3 regions of the Streptomyces sp. NPDC001153 genome follow, and region 3 is predicted to be linked to each of the others. Evidence: predicted binding sites of a transcription regulator. Region 3 holds the regulator's gene; each other region holds the start of a gene.
What was found. Region 3 encodes HrcA, which represses chaperone genes, less so after heat shock. Its sites were predicted from a motif close to TTNGCACTCNGNNNNNCNGAGTGCNAA; they were not measured.
Positions count from the first base shown of each region.

Region 1 (5,971 bases), on a different contig from region 3:
CGGTCTACGGCGGCGAGCTCGTCGGCATCGAGGGCAACTACGACGACGTCAACCGCTTCTGCTCCGAGCTGATCGGCGACCCGGCCGGCGAGGGCTGGGGCTTCGTCAACGTCAACCTGCGGCCGTACTACGCGGAGGGCTCCAAGACGCTCGCGTACGAGATCTGCGAGCAGCTCGGCTGGCGGCTGCCCGACCAGATCGTGGTCCCGATCGCCTCCGGCTCCCAGCTGACGAAGATCGACAAGGGTCTGCAGGAGCTGGTCGGGCTCGGCCTCGTCGAGGACAGGCCGTACAAGATCTTCGGTGCGCAGGCCGAGGGCTGCTCGCCGGTGTCGACCGCCTTCAAGGCGGGCCACGACGTCGTACGGCCCCAGAAGCCGAACACCATCGCCAAGTCCCTCGCCATCGGCAACCCTGCCGACGGGCCGTACGTCCTGGACATCGCGCGCCGCACCGGCGGTGCCGTGGAGGACGTGACGGACGGGGAAGTCGTGGACGCCATCAAGCTGCTGGCCCGCACCGAGGGCATCTTCGCCGAGACCGCGGGCGGTGTGACCGTCGGCGTCACCCGCAAGCTGGTCAAGGACGGCGTCCTGGACCCGACGAAGACCACGGTGGTCCTGAACACCGGTGATGGACTCAAGACGCTGGACGCGGTGGCCGGCACCGGCCTCACCGCCACCATCCGACCGACCCTGGACTCCTTCCGAGAGGCTGGCCTCGCATGAGCGTGACCGTTCGCATCCCGACGATCCTGCGCACCTACACGGGCGGGCAGGCCGAAGTGGCCGCCGAAGGCGGCACCCTCGCCGAGGTCATCGCCGACCTGGAGAAGAACCACACCGGGATCGCCGCGCGCGTCCTGGACGACCAGGGCAAGCTGCGCCGGTTCGTCAACGTGTACGTCAATGACGACGACGTCCGCTTCGAGCAGGGACTGGAGACCGCCACCCCGGACGGCGCGGGTGTCTCCATCATTCCGGCCGTCGCCGGCGGCTGATCGTTACCTTGGGTAACTTCGGTTACGCATTGTTCATCGAATTGCCTCCTCCGTGAGAGAAGCGGAGGGGGCAATTCTGTGTGATTGAGCGCGGTAGAGTTGGGGAACGCGCTCCGGGACCAACCGGTCGGGGGCCTTGTATTCATGCCGCACACCCGACAAGAAGTAGCCAAAGTCGACGTGTTTTATGCGGCTTTTGTGGTGATTTGAGGGGCCCGACTTGCCCTGGAGTCGGGTGAATTCTCACCACATTCCGGACCGTTCCCGTCCAGAATTCTCGTCCGATTGACCTGTTGCAGACGGCAGTTGGACAGATACATTCAGCCGCGGTCGACGCGTTCCGGCGCACGCCCCCGACCGATGGGGGGTGAGGTCTGACCCGGGTCCGCGAAGTGTGGATCTGTGCAAGGGCCAGTAATAGGGGAGTTAGGCATGGCTCAGGGCACCGTCAAGTGGTTCAACGCGGAGAAGGGGTACGGCTTCATCGCGGTCGACGGTGGTGCGGATGTTTTCGTCCACTACAGCGCGATCCAGATGGACGGTTACCGCACCCTGGAAGAGGGGCAGCGGGTCGACTTCGAGATCTCGCAGGGCCAGAAGGGCCCGCAGGCGGACATGGTCCGGCTGGCGACCAGCTGAAGCACGCGTCGACTGACAGCGACGTTCTTCTGTTCATCTTTCGAAGGGCCCGTACCTCCTGGGGTGCGGGCCCTTCGGCCTGCCCGGGGCCGCCTGTTCGCCCGCGGCCGAGTGCCCCTCCGGCAGGCCCGGGGCGCTTGCACTCGGGCATGCCGAGTGCTAATCATTGGCGTTAGCACTCTGAAGGTGAGAGTGACAAAGAAGGACCGGGTCGGTGAGGTGCGCGGGCCACGTGGGGCAAGGAACCACAGGCCGGCGAACCGTCCGTCGCGGGCGCGGGCGCGGTCCGAAGGAATCACCCCCAGTCCTGGAGGGACCACTTCACATGGCCAAGATCATCGCGTTCGACGAGGAGGCGCGGCGCGGCCTCGAGCGCGGCATGAACCAGCTCGCGGACGCCGTGAAGGTGACGCTCGGCCCCAAGGGCCGCAACGTCGTCCTCGAGAAGAAGTGGGGTGCCCCCACGATCACCAACGATGGTGTCTCCATCGCCAAGGAGATCGAGCTCGAGGACCCGTACGAGAAGATCGGCGCCGAGCTGGTCAAGGAAGTCGCCAAGAAGACGGACGACGTCGCCGGTGACGGTACGACCACCGCGACCGTGCTCGCCCAGGCCCTGGTCAAGGAAGGCCTGCGCAACGTCGCCGCCGGTGCCAACCCGATGGCCCTGAAGCGCGGTATCGAGAAGGCCGTCGAGGCCGTCTCCGCCGCCCTGCTGGAGCAGGCGAAGGACGTCGAGACCAAGGAGCAGATCGCCTCCACCGCGTCCATCTCCGCCGCCGACACCCAGATCGGCGAGCTGATCGCCGAGGCCATGGACAAGGTCGGCAAGGAAGGCGTCATCACCGTCGAGGAGAGCAACACCTTCGGCCTGGAGCTCGAGCTCACCGAGGGCATGCGCTTCGACAAGGGCTACATCTCCGCCTACTTCGCGACCGACATGGAGCGCATGGAGGCGTCGCTCGAGGACCCGTACATCCTCATCGCCAACTCCAAGATCAGCTCCGTCAAGGACCTGCTCCCGCTCCTGGAGAAGGTCATGCAGTCGGGCAAGCCGCTGCTGATCATCGCCGAGGACGTCGAGGGCGAGGCCCTGTCGACCCTGGTCGTCAACAAGATCCGCGGCACCTTCAAGTCCGTCGCCGTCAAGGCCCCGGGCTTCGGCGACCGCCGCAAGGCCATGCTCGGCGACATCGCCATCCTCACGGGCGGCGAGGTCATCTCCGAGGAGGTCGGCCTCAAGCTGGAGAACGCGACCCTGGACCTCCTGGGCCGCGCCCGCAAGGTCGTCATCACCAAGGACGAGACCACCATCGTCGACGGTGCCGGCTCCTCCGAGCAGGTCAACGGCCGCGTGAACCAGATCCGCGCCGAGATCGAGAACAGCGACTCGGACTACGACCGCGAGAAGCTGCAGGAGCGCCTGGCGAAGCTCGCCGGCGGTGTCGCGGTCATCAAGGCCGGTGCCGCCACCGAGGTGGAGCTCAAGGAGCGCAAGCACCGCATCGAGGACGCCGTCCGCAACGCGAAGGCCGCCGTCGAGGAGGGCATCGTCGCCGGTGGTGGCGTGGCCCTGCTGCAGGCCTCCCAGGTCTTCGAGAAGCTGGAGCTCGAGGGTGACGAGGCGACCGGCGCCAACGCCGTGCGCATCGCGCTCGAGGCCCCGCTGAAGCAGATCGCCGTCAACGCCGGCCTCGAGGGCGGTGTCGTGGTGGAGAAGGTGCGCAACCTGACCCCGGGCCACGGCCTGAACGCCGCGACCGGCGAGTACGTCGACCTGGTCGCCGAGGGCATCATCGACCCGGCGAAGGTGACCCGTTCCGCGCTGCAGAACGCCGCCTCCATCGCCGCGCTGTTCCTCACCACCGAGGCCGTCATCGCCGACAAGCCGGAGAAGGCCGCCGCGCCGGCCGGCGGCGGCATGCCGGGCGGTGACATGGACTTCTGATCGACCTGACGGTTGATCACCTGTCCTTCGGACCGAGGGTGGTACGCCCAGCTTCTGGCTGGGGGTACCACCCTCGGGCGTTTTCCTCGGTCAGGCGGCGTTCCGCAGATCCTCGGCTGTCAGCAACGACAACAGGCGGATGCCCTCGGCCGCGAGAGCGTCACCACCGCCTTGCTCACGGTCGATCACACACAGGGCCTCGTGCACCTGAGCACCCAGGCCACGCAGGTCCGCGCTCGACAGCACGATCTGTCCGCCGCTGGTGACCACGTCCTCCACGACCAGCACCCGCCGCCCCGCGACCCCGGCTCCCTCGGCGAGCCGGCAGGTGCCGTACGCCTTGGCCTGCTTGCGCACGAAGGCGCAGGGCAGGCCCGTGTGCCGGCCGAGAGCGGTCACCACCGGGATACCGCCCATCTCCAGTCCCGCCAGCACCTCCGTGCCGGACGGCACCAGCGGTGCCATCCGCCGGGCGATCTCGTCCAGCAGGACAGGGTCGGCCTCGAACCGGTACTTGTCGAAGTACTCCGTGGCAGTACGACCGGACCGCAGGGTGAACCGACCGGTCAGGTGGGCGGCGGCATGAATGCGATGAGCAAGATCGGCATGTGTCACAGGCGTCCAGTCTTCCAGATCGCCCGGACACGCTCCGAACCCTCGTTCTAACCCCTCGGTGTGACCACCGACAGCGTGTCGCCCGGTTCCAGCCTGTTGTAGAGCCACATGGCGTCCTTCATGCCGAGGCCGATCCAGCTGCCGGGCCGGGGGGCGCAGGTGAGGGAGCCCGCGTAGACACTGGTCCGGCCGGTGCCGCGGAGTTCGACCACGTACGGTTCCGCCACCTTGCATGAGTTCTTGGTGATTTCGTCGACCGTGTCCCGTTTGAGGTCGAGTTTCGCGGAGACGGTCAGCAGACCGGCGGAGGCGAGGGCCGGGAAGTCCGGGGTGATGTGCATGACCCGGCCGCCGATGGTCAGGGTCTGCTTCTCGAAGTCCACCCTGCCGGTGACCGGGGTCGCGGCGGGGGAGGCGGTGAAGGTGGGGGACGGGAGGCGGGGAGCGGTGGCGGCCGGGGACTGGCGGTGGGCGGGGGTGTCGCCCGAGTGCAGTGTCAGCGCGAATGCCGCCAGGGCGAGGACCGCGGTGCCCGCGCCGAGGGTGAGGGCCGTGCGGCGACGGCGGCCCCGGCGGACGGCGCGGCGGCGGATCCCGGGGGCGGCGACGGGTGGCGTGGTCTCGTTCGCCGTCGCCAACTCGCGGAGCCGGGTGGTCAGTTCATCCGTGGTGAGGTCATCCGACACGGCCGCCCTCCTTCCGTACCGGCTCATCGGCCTCGTCCGCGCCCAGCTGCTTCGCCAGTGCCGCCCGGCCCCGGGACAGCCGGGCCTTGACGGTGCCCACGGGGGCGCCGGTCTCGGAGGCTACCTGCTCGACACTCAGGTCGCACAGATGGTGCAGGACGATCGCCAGCCGCTGCGCCTGGGGCAACTGGCGCAACGCGGCCACCAGCGCGGCGTGTTCGGGACCGGGGCCGGGGGTCGACTCGGGGGGTGTGTGCCGTCGCATCAGCTCCAGCCAGCGCCTGGCGCGCCGCCAGCGGCTGACCGCCAGCCGTACGGCGACCGTGCGGATCCAGGCCTCGGGGGCGCTGTCGGCCAGGAAGGACTTCCGCCGGTCCCAGGCGCGTACGAACGCCTCCTGCACCACGTCCTGGGCCTCGCCGTGATCGCCGGTGAAGGCATAGAGCTGCCCGGTCAGGCGGGGGAAGGCCGCCGCGTAGAAAGCGTCGAACTCGTCCTCGGTCATGCCCTCCACCGGAGTCCTGCTGAGTCTCGCTGAGTCTTTCCGCGTCTTGCGTTCGCTGTGCAACCCGCCCGCCCCGCCCGTGCGTACAGGTCCCGTGAGCCGCGTGTGCGGCGTACATCGAAACACACGTGACCCAAGGAGAAGACGATGCGGACGGGTGCCCGGATCCATGACGACTTCGCCGCCTGCGCGCGCACCTGCTGGCCCCGACTCCTCGTCACGGCGCGGTTGCTCACCGAGGACCCGGCCGAGGCGGACGACCTGGCGAGAAGGACGCTGATACGGGTCTACGCGCGCTGGCGCCGTGTTCCGCGCAACGACGTCGACTTCCACGTACGGCGTCACCTGGTGCGGAGCCGGCTGCGGCGGCCGTGGCCGCTCGTGGGGCGTGCCGCACGGCAGCGGGCCGTGCTGGTGCTGCGGTACGGGGAGGGGCTCCCCGACGCGCAGATCGGTCAGTTGCTCGGCATCTCCAAGGGCGCGGTACGGCACTTCGCCAGGCGTGGGGTGAAAGCGGCCGGGGGTGATGAACAGCGGCTGCGCGAGGCCTACGCCGCCGTGGCCGGTGAGGTGGTTCC
Region 1 covers NZ_JBSFJZ010000002.1:149,351-155,321, forward strand. The annotation lists gene thrC (threonine synthase) at 1-728, shown strand, start outside; gene ACWDEN_RS02720 (MoaD/ThiS family protein) at 725-1,000, shown strand; gene ACWDEN_RS02725 (cold-shock protein) at 1,433-1,639, shown strand; gene groL (chaperonin GroEL) at 1,965-3,587, shown strand; gene pyrE (orotate phosphoribosyltransferase) at 3,678-4,202, opposite strand; gene ACWDEN_RS02740 (hypothetical protein) at 4,250-4,888, opposite strand; gene ACWDEN_RS02745 (SigE family RNA polymerase sigma factor) at 4,878-5,393, opposite strand; gene ACWDEN_RS02750 (sigma factor-like helix-turn-helix DNA-binding protein) at 5,541-5,971, shown strand, end outside.
Region 1: a site for HrcA is predicted at 1,776-1,802, ahead of groL (chaperonin GroEL). Genes of this name have one in related genera too.

Region 2 (5,971 bases), on a different contig from region 3:
ACCTTGGAGGCGTGGACCAGGGCGGAGCCACCACCGGAGACGATGCCCTCCTCGACCGCGGCGCGGGTCGCGGAGATGGCGTCCTCCAGACGGTGCTTCTTCTCCTTCAGCTCCACCTCGGTGGCGGCGCCGACCTTGATCACGCACACGCCGCCGGCCAGCTTCGCGAGGCGCTCCTGGAGCTTCTCGCGGTCCCAGTCGGAGTCGGTGTTCTCGATCTCGGCCTTGATCTGCGCGACGCGGCCGTGCACGTCCTCGGACTTGCCGGCGCCGTCGACGATGGTGGTGTCGTCCTTGGTGACGGTGACGCGGCGGGCGGAGCCGAGCACCTCGAGGCCGGCCTGGTCGAGCTTGAGGCCGACCTCCTCGGAGATGACCGTGGCGCCGGTGAGGATCGCCATGTCCTGCAGCATCGCCTTGCGGCGGTCGCCGAAGCCGGGGGCCTTCACCGCGACGGCGTTGAAGGTGCCGCGGATCTTGTTGACGACCAGGGTCGACAGGGCCTCGCCCTCGACGTCCTCGGCGATGATCAGCAGCGGCTTGGAGGCGCCGGCCTGGATGACCTTCTCCAGCAGCGGCAGCATGTCCTGGATGGAGCTGATCTTGCCCTGGTTGATGAGGATGTACGGGTCGTCGAGGACGGCCTCCATGCGCTCCTGGTCCGTCACGAAGTACGGCGACAGGTAGCCCTTGTCGAAGGCCATGCCCTCGGTGAAGTCCAGCTCCAGACCGAAGGTGTTGGACTCCTCGACGGTGATGACACCGTCCTTGCCGACCTTGTCCATCGCCTCGGCGATGAGCTCACCGACCTGCTGGTCCTGGGCGGACAGCGCGGCGACGGCGGCGATGTCGGACTTCTCGTCGATCGGGCGGGCCGAGGCGAGCAGCTCGTCGGAGACGGCCTTGACGGCCGCGTCGATGCCCTTCTTCAGGGCGGCCGGGGAGGCGCCGGCGGCGACGTTCTTCAGGCCCTCGCGCACCAGCGCCTGGGCGAGCACGGTGGCGGTGGTGGTGCCGTCACCCGCGATGTCGTTGGTCTTGGTCGCCACCTCCTTCACCAGCTGGGCGCCGAGGTTCTCGTACGGGTCCTCGATCTCGACCTCGCGGGCGATCGTGACACCGTCGTTGGTGATGGTGGGGGCGCCGAACTTCTTGTCGATGACGACGTTGCGGCCCTTGGGGCCGATCGTCACCTTCACCGTGTCGGCCAGCTTGTTGACGCCGCGCTCGAGGGCGCGACGGGCGTCCTCGTCGAACTTCAGGATCTTCGCCATGACAGCGGGAGCCCTCTCGGAAATCTATGGGTGACAAGACAACTGCGCCCCGGACGCCCGGCTTCTTTATCGGTCGCGGGGGCCAGGGGCGCAGCTCAGGAGCAAAAGAATGCTCGGGGTGAATTACTTCTCGATGATCGCGAGCACGTCGCGAGCCGAGAGGACGAGGTACTCCTCGCCGTTGTACTTCACCTCGGTGCCGCCGTACTTGCTGTAGAGGACGACGTCGCCGACCTTGACGTCGAGCGGAAGGCGCTCGCCGTTCTCGAACCGGCCCGGGCCCACGGCGAGGACGGCGCCCTCCTGGGGCTTCTCCTTCGCGGTGTCCGGGATGACCAGGCCAGAGGCCGTGGTCTGCTCGGCGTCCAGCGGCTGGACCACGATGCGGTCCTCGAGCGGCTTGATGGCAACCTTGGAGCTGGCGGTCGTCACGATCCGACCTCCCCCTTCGGAGATCTCACGGGGTTAACTGTCTGAGGTGGCGACCAGGTCGATCCGTCGTCGCGGGTGCCGGACCTGCCCGTCGCTTTGTTGGCACTCTCCAGGGGGGAGTGCCAGAGCCGAGACTATGACCGCGATTAGCACTCGGTCAAGCGGAGTGCCAATGCCGTGCGGCGCGTCGGCGGAATCTCGTCCGCGCCGGGTTCCTGGTGGGCCGGTGTCGCCCCGCCGTCCCGGGGGCTGCCGCCCCCAGATCCCCGCTTCGGCCTGAACGGCCTCGTCCTCACACGCCGGACGGCTGTTTTTCGCCGACCGGCGCCGAAAAGGGCTCTACAGATAGTCCTCCAGCCTCCCCACCGTCAGCCCCCGCTGCTGCACCCTCCGCAGCACCCTCGCCGTGCGTTCCCGCTGGCTGGGGCCCGGCGTCTCGTCCGGGCCGACCAGGATGACGTCGCCGGGGCGCAGGTGGTGTTCGCCGTGGGTGTAGGCGAGCTCGGTCGGGGTCATCGCGGCGCGCCAGAGGACGACCGTGGAGATGCCGCAGTCTGCCGCCGCGCGCAGGGTGGTGGTGTCGTACGCGCCGTACGGCGGGCGGAAGAGCCGGGGGCGCAGGCCGAGGCGGGATCCGAGCCTGTCCTGCTGGCCGCAGATCTCGGCGCGCTGCCCGGCGTACGGCAGTCCGGCCAGCGCGCGGTGGTCGAGGGTGTGGTTCTCGATGCCGGCGCCCAGCCCGTGCAGGCGGGCGAAGTGGCCGTAGCCGGGGCCGACGGCGCTGTCGGTGAGGAACATGCTGACCGGCAGCCGGAGTTCGCGGACCATGGCGACGAAGCGGGGGTCCTTCTCGGCGCCGTCGTCGTAGGTGAGGAAGACGACCCGGTCGCGGGTGGGGACGTGGTCCAGGACGCGGGGCAGGGCGGCACGGTCCCCGGTTCGCGGGCCGAGGGGGAGGGCGCGGGCGGCGGGCTGCGGAGGGCGGGCGAGGGGCTCGGTCAGGCCCCAGCGGCGGTAGGTCCGGTCGGGGGCGGGCCCGTGCGGGTGCACTCCCTCGGCGGCCTTCTTGCCGAGGCGTTCGATGGGGTCGACGGACTGGGCGCAGCCGGTGAGGAGGAGGGCCGAGGCGAGGAGGGCGCCGGCGTACCGGACCGGGCGCCGCCCGCGGCCGGCTCTCCCGCGCACCGCCCCCGGCCTCACAGGTAGTCCTCCAGGCGGGCCACGGCGTAGCCCTCGCGCGTGACCTTGTTCAGGAAGCGGCGCATGTCGTCGACCATCGTGCCGTTCCAGTCGGAGCGGCCGCGGAAGTGGGTGAGGACGATGTCGCCGCGGCGCATCTTCTGGTCGTCCTCGCGGTACTCCCAGTGGTCGACGTAGACCTCCTCGTTCCAGATCGGCGCGTACCTGATGCCGCAGGCCTTGGCGGCGCGCAGGGTGTCCTGGTTGTAGTTGCCGTAAGGGGGCCGGAAGACCGTCGGGCGCCGGCCGAACTGCTTCTTCATGATGTCCTGCATGCCGCAGATCTCGTGCTTCTGGTCCTCGTAGGACAGGCCCGGCAGGTAGGGGTGGTGCAGGGTGTGGTTGTCGAGGGTGTGGCCGTAGGACTGCATCGTGCGGAAGTAGCCGTAGTCGTCCTTGACCAGGTAGTTGCTGAGGAAGGCGGTGTAGGGGATCTTCAGGTCCTGCATCATCCGCAGGAACCTCGGGTCCTTCTCCGAGCCGTCGTCGATGGTGAGGAAGACGATCTTCTGCTTGGTGGGGATCGTGGTGAAGACCGGGGGCAGGTCCCAGTCCTCCTGGTGGTCCACCTCGAAACCGGCCCGGGCGGCGATCTCCGGTTTGTTCCTGGGCGGCGGGGGCGGTGCCAGGGGGACCCGGGCCAGGCCCCAGCGCCGGGCGGCGGCGACCAGGCGGGCGTGTTCGGCGGCCTGGCGGGCATGTTCGGCGGCCTGGCGGTCCTGGGGACTCAGGACCTGCACGGGGCCGCCCTGGGCGGGCGCGGGGCGAGTCGCGTCGGAGGAGCCGGCGCAGCTGGACAAAAGGGCGGAACAGGCCAGGGCGGCGGCTCCGCAGCCGAGAGTGAGACGCCCACACCTGACCCGATTTTTATCTTTTTGTACGACTACTCGCATAGTGCCGGATCCTCCCAGGCCAGAGCCCGGAGCCCGGGCCGACACCGCCGCCGGAAGGCGCACGATCCACCGGCTGGCCCACAATGACCCGGTGAACGACCTCGCTCTCCTCCTCACCCCCGAAGGCCGTGCCCTCCTCGACGAGGTCCGCGACACCGCCCCGGCCGACGAACTCGCCGTCGCCACCCGGCTGCGCCGCGACCACCCCGCCGAGCTGGTGTCGGCCGCGCTCGGCCAGGCCCGGCTGCGGCAGCGGGCGGCGGCGAAGTTCGGGGCGGCGGACGCGGGGCGGATGTTCTTCACGCCGAACGGGGTCGAGCAGTCGACGCGGACGAGTGTGGCGACGTACCGCGCGCAGCGGCTCAGGGGCCTCGGCGTGACCTCCGTGGCCGACCTGTGCTGCGGGATCGGCGGGGACGCGATCGCGTTCGCCCGGGCGGGGATCCGGGTGCTGGCCGTGGACCGCGATCCGGTGACCGCCGCCGTGGCGCGGGCGAACGCCGAGGCGCTGGGGCTGGGCGAGCTGGTCGAGGTGCGCGAGGCGGATGTCACTCGGGTGGACACGGGCGGGTACGACGCCGTGTTCGTGGACCCCGCCCGGCGGGGCGGGCGGGGAAGGATCTTCGATCCGGAGGCGTACTCGCCGCCCCTGTCCTGGGCGGTCGAGGCCGCCCGCACGGCACCCCGCGCGGCCCTGAAGGTGGCGCCGGGCATCCCGCACGAGGCGGTGCCCGACGACGCCGAGGCCGAGTGGATCTCGGACGGCGGAGACGTGAAGGAGGCCGTGGTGTGGTTCGGCACCGAGCCGGGCGCGGTGCGCGCCACCCTGCTGCCCGGGCCGCGCACCCTCCTCGGCGAGGGGCTGCCCGACCCGGAGGTCCGGCCGGTGGGGCGCTATCTGTACGAGCCCGACGGCGCCGTCATCCGCGCCCATCTGGTCGCCGAGGTGGCGCAGCACCTGGACGGCGGCCTGATCGACCCCACCATCGCCTACGTCACCGCCGACGAACCGCACCCCACCCCGTACGCCTCCGCCTACGAGATCACCGACCATCTCCCGTTCAACGTCAAGAAGTTGAAGGCCCTGCTGCGGGAGCGCGAGGTCGGCACGCTGACCGTGAAGAAGCGCGGGTCGGCCGTCGAGCCGGAGGAACTGCGCAGGAAGGTCAAGCCGCAGGGGCCGAACGCGGCGACCGTGTTCCTCACCCGGGTCGCGGGGGCGCCGGCCATGCTGATCGGGGCGCCCGCGCCGCTGTGACCCCTCAGTGATCGGCGAGGGAACGGATTCTCGTCAGCAACAGCTGCCGCTCGCGTTCGTTGCGGGCCAGGCCGGCCGCGCGCTCGAACTCCGCGCGGGCCTCCGCCGTACGGCCGAGGCGGGCGAGGAGATCGCCGCGGACGCTGGGCAGCAGGTGGTAGTCGCGCAGGGCGGGTTCGGCGGTCAGGGCGTCCACGAGCTTCAGGCCCTCGGCCGGGCCGTCGGCCATCGACACGGCGACCGCGCGGTTCAGCTCGACCACCGGTGACGGGGCGCGGGTGGCCAGCAGGCCGTACAGGGTGGCGATGGCACGCCAGTCGGTCTCCTCGTAGCGGTGGGCGTGCGCGTGGCACGCGGCGATGGCCGCCTGGAGGGCGTACGGGCCCGGGGCACCGGTCGCTGTGGCGCCGGCCCGGTCCAGCGCGCGGATGCCGCGGGCGATGAGCATGCGGTTCCAGCGGCGGCGGTTCTGGTCCTTCAGCAGCACCGGCTCGCCGCCCGGACCGGTGCGGGCGGCCGTGCGGGACGCCTGGAACTCCAGCAGCGCGGTCAGACCGTGCACCTCCGGCTCCTTGGGCATCAGCGCGGACAGGACGCGGGCCAGGCGCAGCGCGTCCTCGCACAGGCCGGGGCGCAGCAGATCGTCGCCCGCGGTGGCCGCGTAGCCCTCGTTGAAGATCAGGTAGATGACGTCCAGGACGGAGCCGAGGCGGGCCTCGCGGTCGGGGCCGTAGGGCACCTCGAAGGCGACGTTCTGCTTCGCCAGGGTGCGTTTGGCGCGGACGATGCGCTGGGCGATCGTCGGCTCCGGGACGAGGTAGGCCCGGGCGATCTCGGCCGTGCTCAGGCCGCCGAGCAGGCGCAGGGTGAGCGCG
Region 2 covers NZ_JBSFJZ010000016.1:26,579-32,549, reverse strand. The annotation lists gene groL (chaperonin GroEL) at 1-1,274, opposite strand, end outside; gene groES (co-chaperone GroES) at 1,398-1,706, opposite strand; gene ACWDEN_RS19680 (polysaccharide deacetylase family protein) at 2,046-2,891, opposite strand; gene ACWDEN_RS19675 (polysaccharide deacetylase family protein) at 2,903-3,838, opposite strand; gene ACWDEN_RS19670 (class I SAM-dependent methyltransferase) at 3,930-5,096, shown strand; gene ACWDEN_RS19665 (RNA polymerase sigma factor) at 5,101-5,971, opposite strand, start outside.
Region 2: a site for HrcA is predicted at 1,853-1,879, ahead of groES (co-chaperone GroES). Genes of this name have one in related genera too.

Region 3 (5,971 bases):
GATGTGGAGGGCCACGGAGATGACCGCTGTGGACGAGCGTGGGATGACCAGGTTCTTCGAGGAGTTCGAGCCTCCGGAGGGCATCAAGGTCGAGCTTCTCCGGGGGGAAATCGTGATGATGGTCGCTCCAGATCTCGTGCACAACCGGATTGTGGAGGAGGTGCAGGACCAGATCCCGCGCAGGCGCTGGGAACGGCTGCAGACGACGGACGTGCACATCATCAACGAGGCCAGCGAGCCCATTCCGGACCTGGTGGTCATTCAGCGCGGTGTCGCCCCGGACTCTGGCCGTCTGCTGGCGTCGCAGTTGATCACGCTGGTGGTCGAGGTGGTCTCCAAGACGAGTGTCGACCGGGACTACGGCGTCAAGCGCTCCATCTACGCAGCAGGCGAAATCCCCGCCTACCTGATCATCGACCCGATCATGGCACATTGCGTTTTGCTGACGGAGCCCATCGGTGAAGGGGACGAGGCCGACTACCGGGCCCAGCGCATCACCAAATTCGGCGCTTCCCTCCCGCTGGAATCGCTCGGCATCGAGCTCGACACCACCGAGTTCGGCACCTACAAGCAGGTCAGGCCCCACCGCTACCCGTGACGAAGTCGATCAGCTCCTCCACCCGCCCCAGCAGCTCCGGCTCCAGGTCCTTATAGGACCCCACCCGCTTCAGGATCGCCTGCCACACCGCGCCGGTGTTCTCCGACGGCCAGCCCAGCGCCCGGCACACCCCCGTCTTCCAGTCCTGCCCCCGCGGAACCGTGGGCCAGGCCTCGATGCCCAGGGACGACGGCTTCACGGCCTCCCAGATGTCGATGTACGGGTGGCCGACCACCAGCGCGTGTTCACTCGTCACCGACTGCGCGATCCGCCACTCCTTCGTGCCCGGCACCAGGTGGTCCACCAGGACACCCAGGCGGGCGTCCGGGCCCGGTGCGAAGGAGGCGACGATCGACGGCAGGTCGTCCACGCCCTCCAGGTACTCCACCACCACGCCCTCGATGCGCAGGTCGTCGCCCCACACCTTCTCGACCAGCTCGGCGTCGTGCCGGCCCTCGACGTAGATGCGGCCGGCGCGGGCCACGCGGGCGCGGGCGCCGGGGACGGCGACCGAACCGGAGGCCGTACGGGCGGGCCGTACCGGAGCCGGGGCCGAGGACGGCCGTACGAGCGTCACCACACGCCCCTCCAGCAGAAAGCCCCGCGGCTCCAGCGGGAACACCCGGTGCCTGCCGAAGCGGTCCTCCAGCGTCACCGTGCCCGCCTCGCAGCGGATCACCGCCCCGCAGAACCCGGTGCCGGGCTCCTCCACCACCAGACCCGGCTCCGCCGGTACCTCCGGCGCGGGCTTCGGCTTCTTCCACGGTGGGGTCAGGTCGGCGGAGTACTGGCGCATTCGAGTGACGATAGGAGAAGCCGCGGACCCGCGCTCACGACACGCCGAAACGGGCCGCCAGCTCGTCGCGTTGCCGGCGGACGAACGCCGCGTCCACCACCGCTCCGTGACCGGGCACGTACGCGGCGTCCTCACCGCCCAGCGCGAGCAGCCGGTCGAGCGCGTCCGGCCAGCGGGCCGGGACCGCGTCCGGCCCCGCCTGGGGCTCGCCGGACTCCTCGACCAGGTCCCCGCAGAAGACCACCTCCGGATCCCCCGGGACCAGCACGGCCAGATCGTGCGCGGTGTGGCCGGGGCCCACGTTCGCCAGCAAGGCCTGACGGCCGCCCCCGAGGTCCAGCGTCCACTCGCCGGACACCAGATGCCGGGGCGGGGCGAGCGCGTCCACCGCCTCGTCGGCGTCGGCGACCGGCAACCCGTTCCTGACCGCGTCCAGGCGCAGCTCCTCCCGCTCGTACGCGAAGACCGCGTCCAGGCCCACCGCCCCGTACACCTCCGCCCCCGCGAAGGCCGGCACCCCGAAGACATGGTCGAAGTGGGGGTGGGTCAGCGCGAGATGGGTCACACGGCCGTCGGCCAGTCGCTCGGCCTGTGCCCGCAGCCGCGCGCCTTCGGCCACGCTCGAGCCGGCGTCCACCAACAACGCCGTACCCTCTGCGAGGACCAGTCCGGCCGTGCAGTCCCAGCCGGGCAGCCGGCACCGGCCGACCCCCGCGGCCAGCCGCTCCCACCCCAGCTCTTCCCAAGTCACCGTCATACCGCGACGCTAGCCGCAGGAGCCGCCGGGACCGCACCGACCTTGCCCTCGGTGTACCCGACAGCCGTACACTGGGCCCGGGAACGCTGGCACTCGCGTGCGAAGAGTGCCAGGCGGACGAACCGCAGGACCGAGTGGAACCGAGGGGACACGTGCTGGAGGTGCGCGCGGATGCTGAGTGAACGCAGGCTGCAGGTACTGCGCGCCATCGTCCAGGACTACGTCGGCACCGAGGAGCCGGTCGGGTCGAAGGCCCTGACCGAGCGGCACAGCCTCGGCGTGTCCCCGGCGACGGTCCGTAACGACATGGCGGCCCTGGAGGACGAGGGGTACATCGCGCAGCCGCACACCAGCGCGGGGCGTATCCCCACCGACAAGGGCTACCGGCTGTTCGTGGACAAGCTGGCGGGCGTCAAGCCGATGACCGCGCCCGAGCGGCGGGCGATCCAGAACTTCCTGGAGGGCGCCGTCGACCTCGACGACGTCGTGGCGCGGACGGTACGGCTGCTCGCGCAGCTCACCCGGCAGGTCGCCGTCGTGCAGTACCCGTCCCTGACCCGGTCCACCGTGCGGCACGTGGAGCTGCTCTCGCTCGCCCCCGCGCGCGTGATGCTCGTGCTGATCACGGACACCGGCCGGGTCGAGCAGCGGATGGTCGACTGCCCGGCGCCCTTCGGCGAGAGCTCCCTCGCCGATCTGCGCGCGCGGCTGAACAGCCGGGTCGCGGGCCGCCGGTTCACGGACGTGCCGACGCTGGTCGAGGACCTGCCGGAGGCCTTCGATCCCGAGGACCGCGGTACGGTCTCGACGGTGCTCTCCACTCTCCTGGAGACGCTCGTCGAGGAGAACGAGGAGCGGCTGATGATCGGCGGGACCGCCAATCTCACCCGCTTCGGGCATGACTTTCCCCTCACGATCCGGCCGGTGCTCGAGGCGCTCGAGGAGCAGGTCGTGCTCCTCAAGCTCCTCGGCGAGGCGAAGGATCCGGGCGTGACGGTGCGCATCGGGCACGAGAACGCCCACGAGGGACTCAACTCCACCTCAGTGGTGTCGGTCGGCTACGGTTCGGGCGGCGAGGCGGTTGCCAAGCTCGGCGTGGTCGGACCGACCCGCATGGATTACCCGGGAACGATGGGAGCGGTACGCGCAGTGGCACGGTACGTCGGACAGATCCTGGCGGAGTCGTAAGTGGCCACGGACTACTACGCCGTTCTCGGCGTGCGCCGCGACGCGTCGCAGGATGAGATCAAGAAGGCGTTCCGCCGGCTCGCGCGCGAGCTGCACCCGGACGTCAACCCCGACCCGAAGACCCAGGAGCGGTTCAAGGAGATCAACGCCGCTTACGAGGTGCTGTCGGACCCGCAGAAGAAGCAGGTCTACGACCTCGGCGGCGACCCGCTCTCCCAGTCGGGCGGGGCCGGCGCGGGCGGCTTCGGCGCCGGTGGCTTCGGCAACTTCTCCGACATCATGGACGCGTTCTTCGGCACGGCGTCGCAGCGCGGGCCGCGCTCGCGCACCCGGCGCGGCCAGGACGCGATGATCCGCATCGAGGTCGAGCTGGACGAGGCGGCCTTCGGGACCACCAAGGACATCCAGGTCGACACCGCGGTCGTCTGCAACACCTGCAACGGTGAGGGCGCGGCGCCCGGCACGACCGCCCAGACGTGTGACATGTGCCGGGGCCGCGGTGAGGTCTCGCAGGTCACCCGGTCCTTCCTGGGCCAGGTCATGACCTCCCGGCCCTGCCCCCAGTGCCAGGGCTTCGGCACCGTCGTGCCCACTCCGTGCCCGGAGTGCGCCGGCGACGGCCGGGTCCGCTCGCGGCGGACCCTGACCGTGAAGATCCCGGCCGGTGTCGACAACGGCACGCGGATCCAGCTCGCCGGTGAGGGCGAGGTCGGGCCGGGCGGCGGTCCCGCCGGTGACCTGTACGTCGAGATCCACGAGCTGCCGCACCAGACCTTCCAGCGGCGCGGCGACGACCTGCACTGCACGGTCACCATCCCGATGACCGCGGCCGCCCTCGGCACCAAGGTGCCGCTGGAGACCCTGGACGGCATGGAGGAGGTCGACATCCGGCCCGGCACCCAGTCCGGCCAGTCGATCCCGCTGCACAACCGGGGTGTCACGCATCTGCGCGGCGGCGGCCGGGGTGACCTGATCGTGCACGTCGAGGTGCAGACCCCGACCAAGCTGGACCCCGAGCAGGAGCGGCTGCTGCGCGAGCTGGCCAAGCTGCGCGGCGAGGAGCGTCCGCAGGGACAGTTCCAGCCGGGGCAGCAGGGGTTGTTCTCGCGGTTGAAGGACGCGTTCAACGGACGCTGAGCGCTGCGTACGGGGTGCTTCGGCACCCCGTATGCCCTTGTCCTATGCCGTGGGAAGCCCCGATTCGGACTCTTTCGGAGGACGTGACAACATGCGGTCATGTCCTCCGCGCTGACCGATCTCTTCCCCCACCCGATCGTGCAGGCCCCCATGGCGGGCGGTGTCTCCGTCCCTCAGCTCGTCGCCGCCGTCTCCGAGGCCGGGGGCCTCGGGTTCCTCGCCGCGGGGTACAAGACCGCCGACGGCATGTACCAGGAGATCAAGCAGCTGCGGGGGCTCACGAGCCGCCCCTTCGGTGTGAACGTGTTCATGCCCCAGCCCGAGTATGCCGAGTCCGGCGCCGTCGAGGTCTACGCCCACCAGCTGGCCGGCGAGGCCACCTGGTACAAGACCGAGCTGGGCGACCCGGACAGCGGCCGGGACGACGGCTACGACGCCAAGCTCGCCGTCCTCCTCGACAACCCGGTGCCCGTGGTCTCGTTCCACTTCGGCGTGCCGGGCCGGGACGTCCTCGACACCTTCCGCCGTGCCGGGACCTTCACCCTGGTCACCGCCACCACCGCCGAGGAGGCCGGCGCCGTGGAGCGGGCCGGGGCGGACGCGGTGATCGCGCAGGGTGTGGAGGCGGGCGGCCACCAGGGCACCCACCGGGACCTTCCCGAGAACGACGGCGCCGGCATCGGACTGCTGTCGCTGGTCGCGCAGATCCGTGAGGCCGTGAGCATCCCGGTCGTCGCCGCCGGCGGCATCATGCGCGGCAGCCAGATCGCCGCCGTCCTCGCCGCCGGCGCGAGCGCGGCCCAGCTCGGCACCGCCTTCCTCGCCACCCCCGAGTCCGGCGCGCAGGCCGTGCACAAGCAGGCGCTGACCAACCCCCTGTTCACGCACACCGAGTTGACCCGCGCCTTCTCCGGCCGCCCGGCGCGCGGCCTGGTCAACCGCTTCCTGCGCGAGCACGGCCCGTACGCCCCCGCCGCCTACCCGGAGATCCACCACCTCACCTCGCCGCTGCGCAAGGCCGCCGCCAAGGCCGGGGACGCGCAGGGCATGGCGCTGTGGGCCGGGCAGGGGCATCGGCTGGCCCGCGAGCTGCCCGCCGGAGAGCTCGTGGAGGTGCTGGCCGCCGAACTCGACGCCGCCCGGACAGCGTTGTCGGCCAAGGGGGGCCTGCGATGACCGCGCCGGTGTTCGTCGTCGACTCGCTCGAGGGCGTGGGCCCCGGCTCACTCGTCGACGTCACGGGTCCCGAGGGGCGGCACGCGGTCTCGGTACGGCGGCTGCAGCCCGGGGAGAACGTGGTGCTGACGGACGGCAAGGGGCGCGGGGCCGCCGGGGTCGTCGTCAGCGTGTCGGGCAAGGACCACCTGGTGGTCGAGCCGTTCGAGTTCCCGGTGGAGCCGGAGCCCAGCCCCCGTGTCACCGTCGTACAGGCGCTCCCCAAGGGTGACCGCGGCGAACTCGCCGTCGAGACGATGACGGAGACCGGCGTCGACGC
Region 3 covers NZ_JBSFJZ010000048.1:39,059-45,029, forward strand. The annotation lists gene ACWDEN_RS39110 (Uma2 family endonuclease) at 20-598, shown strand; gene ACWDEN_RS39115 (DUF3097 domain-containing protein) at 576-1,394, opposite strand; gene ACWDEN_RS39120 (MBL fold metallo-hydrolase) at 1,429-2,151, opposite strand; gene hrcA (heat-inducible transcriptional repressor HrcA) at 2,323-3,339, shown strand; gene dnaJ (molecular chaperone DnaJ) at 3,340-4,476, shown strand; gene ACWDEN_RS39135 (nitronate monooxygenase) at 4,576-5,652, shown strand; gene ACWDEN_RS39140 (16S rRNA (uracil(1498)-N(3))-methyltransferase) at 5,649-5,971, shown strand, end outside.